2 regions of the Lysinibacillus sp. EB106-09-02-XG168 genome follow, and region 1 is predicted to be linked to the other one. Evidence: a T-box and tRNA genes for the amino acid it is inferred to sense, from the RefSeq annotation. Region 1 holds a T-box; the other holds one or more tRNA genes.

Region 1 (2,468 bases):
CGAGGGGATGTTTGACGTGTGAGTTCGGATTAAACAAACTTCACCATATGGTATTTTTTCTTGCCGCGACGAACAATGCTGAATGCATCTTCTAAACGATCTTTGCTATCGATGACATATTCTAATTCAGTGACCTTTTCGCCGTTCACGCTGATCGCACCATTCGTTACGTCTTCACGCGCTTGACGTTTTGAAGGAGAAATACCTGCTTCCACAAGTAATTCCACGATATTTTTATCTTCTTTCGCCATTTCAATAGAAGGAACATCTTTAAACGCATCCTTCATTTCATCAGCAGAAAGTGCTTTTAAGTCACCTGAGAATAAAGCAGCTGTAATGCGGATCGCTTGGTCTAACGCTTCTTGACCATGAACTAAGCGAGTCATTTCTTCAGCTAGTGCTTTTTGCGCCTTACGTAAATGTGGTTCCTCTTCTACAGATACTGCTAAAGCTTCAATTTCTTCACGAGAAAGGAATGTGAAGATTTTTAAGTATTTTACAACATCAGCATCCGCAGCGTTAATCCAGAATTGGTAGAACTCATATGGAGATGTTTTCTTACTATCTAACCATACAGCGCCACCTGCTGTTTTACCAAATTTCGTACCGTCTGCTTTCGTTACTAACGGAATTGTAATACCAAAAGCTTTTGTCTCTTCCTCATGTGTTTTGCGAATAACTTCTAAACCAGTTGTAATATTCCCCCACTGATCAGAGCCACCAACTTGAATGCGACAGTTGTAATGGTTGTATAAATGATTGTAATCAATACCTTGAATTAATGTATACGCAAACTCAGTAAATGAAATCCCTGTATCAAGGCGTGATGCAATTGTATCTTTTGCTAACATGTAGTTCACGTTAATTAATTTCCCATAATCACGTAAAAACTCAATCGTATTTATATTGCCAATCCAGTCACGGTTATTCACTAACTGAGCACCATTTCCATCTTCTGCAAATTCAAAAATACGCTCTAATTGGCTACGGATACCTTGAACATTTTTATCAATTTGCTCAACAGTTTGTAATTGGCGTTCTTCAGAGCGTCCAGATGGATCTCCAATCATCCCTGTCGCACCACCAACTAATAAAATTGGACGGTGGCCCGCTTTTTGGAATCGACGTAGCGTTAAAAGAGGCACAATATGTCCAATATGCATAGAATCCGCAGTTGGATCAACACCGCAGTATAAAGATACAGATTGCTCATCTAATAATTTGGCCATACCTTCAGCATCAGTTTGTTGGTATAACAATCCGCGCCATTCTAAGTCTTGTAATAAATCGTTCGTCATTTTTATTCCTCCTAAGTGTTTAATAATTCCGTGTAGGGAGAAACAAAACAGTCCCTACACGCAAAATATTGCATGCAGGGACGTTATAAACTAACGCGGTACCACCCAGCTTGAAGATGTCATCCATCTTCCTCTTCATTCAACCGCCTTTATCGCAGGCGCGCACGTCTAAGCTCCAAGCACGTAATTCGTCTCTACATTATGACCAGCTTTCACCAACCGCTGGCTCTCTATACAGGGAATATAGACACTACTGCAAGCTCTTCTTCGCTAGAAAACTATAAGCATTATTCTAAACGATTCTTTTTCATTGTCAATAATTATGTTCGACCTAAATCAATATGTGCTATAATAAACAAGATTTTAGGAGGTCGATACATTGAAAGATTGGATTGAGAAAATCAATGCAAAGATCGATGAATTAATTCAACAAAAATGGATGAAGAAATTACGTATTTCAGGAAGTGTTGCCTGGAACTTATTTTTACTATTTTTAGTCTTTGCATTGGTAGGCACTGTATTTGCCGGTTCAGTTGGCGCTGGCTATTTTGCTTCACTTGTAAAAGAAGAGCCACTACGCTCTAAGGAAGAATTACGAAAAGAAATTTTCAACTATGATTCAACAAGTGAGATTTATTTTGCCAACGATATTTATATCGGAAAATTACGTACAGATTTAGACCGTCGAGTAACAACATTAAACGCTGTCTCACCTGATGTTGTTAATGCGGTATTAGCGACAGAGGACGAGTATTTCCGTGAACATAACGGAATAGTTCCGAAAGCCGTCATCCGCGGGTTACTTCAAGACGTAACCAACTCTTCTACACAAACAGGTGGTTCTACACTAACACAGCAGCTTATTAAAAACCAAGTATTAACAAACGAAGTATCTTATGAACGAAAAGCAAAAGAACTTCTACTTGCGATGCGTTTAGAGCACTTTATGAAAAAGGAAGAAATATTAGAGGCCTACTTAAACATAATTCCTTATGGTCGTAACGCTTCCGGTCGAAACATTGCAGGGGTAGAAACAGCTGCTGAAGGTATTTTCAATGTAAAAGCAAAGGATTTATCACTTCCTCAAGCAGCGTATATAGCTGGTATACCTCAATCACCTTTTGCGTACACACCTTTCACAAATACTGGTGCACTTAAAAGTAAAAAAGC
Region 2 (2,468 bases), 980 kb from region 1:
GCATACGTATTTTGTTTATGAATATATGAATGAATACTATATGGAGAGTGACAAGCTTGCACTACAAATAGCTGCTCTATTCCATGATGTAGGAAAACCGTTTTGTAAAAAATATAAAGAAGTACAACAAAGATATGGATATTATGGACATGAAAATGTATCTGCCCAAATGGTATGCCATTTTTTATTAGAACTTGGCTTTGAAGAAGACTTTGTTTTAAAGGTTGTTAATTTAGTGCAATTTCATATGTTAATTCAATATGGAGGCGATAATGGATCGAGTAAGATTTATCATTTATTAGATGGTGACTTATTAACAAAGCTTTATTTCTTTCGTGAGGCAGATCAATTTGCGAAGTAGATGTAAATAAAGGAAGTGAGTTTATGACCAATTTGATGAAATATCCAAGAAGCTTTCATTTGCCGTGGAGTAGAGGGTATACACATGATGATAAGGTTGCTAAAAATGTTGATCATTTTATTGGAAAAGAGGTTGTTGTAACCGAAAAATTAGATGGGGAAGGAACAACACTGTATCAAAACTATATGCATGCTAGAAGCTTAAATTCAGGAGATCATCCATCTAGGCATTGGGTAAAAACGTTTCATGCTACATTTGCATTCCAAATTCCAGAAGCGTGGAGATTATGCGGTGAAAACGTTTATGCCAAGCACTCCATTTACTACAATGAATTAACTAGTTACTTTTATTTATTTAGTATTTGGGACGAAAAAAATATTTGTTTAAGCTGGGATGAGACAGCCCATTATGCAGCTAAACTAGGGATTGAAACGGCGCCTGTATTATATCGGGGCATTTTCGATGAAGAAAAAATAAAGAAGACGTTTACAGGAAAATCACTTCTTGGGGGTGAGCAGGAAGGGTATGTTATTAGAAATGCGGCTTCCTTCCATTATGATGATTTTCGATATAATCTAGGGAAATTTGTGAGACAGAATCATGTTCGAACTAGCGAACATTGGTTAAACGAAGAAGTGATACCTAATCAATTGAAATAAGTGGGTATACCTACTAAAAGAAAAAGGACTGAGAAAAATGTAATTCTTTAATTTGAAATCATTAAAAAATAATGTATATGAGGAAGAATGCAGTGGTTGCATGTCCCTTTATAAAATAGGGATTTATAGGTTCGATTCCTGTCATCCTCACTAAATGAAATAATAGAAAAATAAGGTTTTTGGACATAGTGTCGACATTGAAGCATGTCCACTATATAAAAATGAACGCCCAAGCGAAAATGGGCGTTCATTTTTTGTAGCGTTTTATTTTGTGTAGTTATCAAAATAACCTTGGATATAAATCATCGGTGTTCCTTTGTCGCCTGAACCTGAAGTTAAATCTGAAAGAGAGCCGATTAAGTCTGTTAAACGACGAGGCGTTGTACCTTGGGCGGCCATTTGCCCAGTTAAATCTTCATCTTTGTTTTGGATATACTCTGAAATTGCTGCTTTTAATTCTTCGCCGCGAAGTTCCGCAAAATCGTTATCCGCTAAGTATTTTAGTTTTACTTCGTTTGGTGTGCCGTCTAATCCAGCTGTGAAAGCTGGAGAAACAACAGGGTCAGCTAACTCCCAAATCTTGCCCACAGGATCTTTAAAAGCACCATCACCGTAAACCATTACTTCAACTGTTTTACCAGTAGCTTCTTTGATCTTTGCTTGGATGCCATCAACGATTGGTTGGCAAGTATGTGGGAATAATTTTACGCTATCTTCAGTAGCTTTATTTGAACCAAGTAGACCATATTCCGCATTAAAGCCGGAGTCGTTATTAGGCTCAGATAAAATATTATCAAGACTGTATACTTTTTCAGCACCATTTGCCGTTAAAATACGTTTTGTACGTAAGCGTGTATGAATATCACATGTTAAAACGCTCTTCGTAAAATCTAAAATTGTTTTTGGGTTGTTTGAAAAGATAACTTCACAAGATGCGCCTTCAGCTTCGATTAGTTCTTTATAATATTCAATATAATCTACGCCTGTAAATGTATGTTTTTTATAGCCGAAATGCTCACGGAATTCAGCCTCAGTTAAAGTATCTGTCCAAGGATTTATCCCTTTTACATCTAGCTCATCAATATCAACTAGGTGGTTCCCAACTTCGTCAGATGGATAGCTAAGCATAAGAACAACTTTTTTAACGCCCTTTGCAATACCGCGTAAGCAGTTAGCGAAGCGATTGCGGCTTAGGATTGGAAAGATAACACCAACAGTATCAGCACCAAATTTAGCAGCTACGTCCGCTGCGATGTCATCGATGGATGCATAGTTACCTTGTGCACGCGCTACGACAGATTCTGTTACTGTGACGATGTCACGATCTTCAATTGAATAGCCTTCAGTCTTTGCTGCGTTTAATACTGTATCAACAACAATTTGCTCAATATTATCGCCTTCGTTAATAATCGGACCACGAAGACCTCTTACTACTGTACCAACTACAC

What was found. A T-box is a leader RNA that pairs with one kind of tRNA and senses whether it is charged. The one in region 1 lies ahead of tyrS (tyrosine--tRNA ligase), so its partner is inferred to be a tRNA-Tyr.
Region 2: it has a tRNA-Tyr gene. The T-box ahead of tyrS (tyrosine--tRNA ligase) is inferred to sense a tRNA for this amino acid. The anticodon was not compared.

The regions. Positions count from the first base shown of each region.
Region 1 is NZ_JBYTDN010000003.1:3,725,727-3,728,194, forward strand. It holds gene tyrS (tyrosine--tRNA ligase) at 30-1,298, opposite strand; T-box leader at 1,372-1,575, opposite strand; gene AC3WSO_RS18930 (transglycosylase domain-containing protein) at 1,678-2,468, shown strand, end outside.
Region 2 is NZ_JBYTDN010000003.1:4,708,537-4,711,004, reverse strand. It holds gene AC3WSO_RS23900 (AAA family ATPase) at 1-361, shown strand, start outside; gene AC3WSO_RS23895 (RNA ligase family protein) at 385-1,020, shown strand; tRNA gene AC3WSO_RS23890 (tRNA-Tyr) at 1,100-1,170, shown strand; gene AC3WSO_RS23885 (coenzyme F420-0:L-glutamate ligase) at 1,285-2,468, opposite strand, start outside.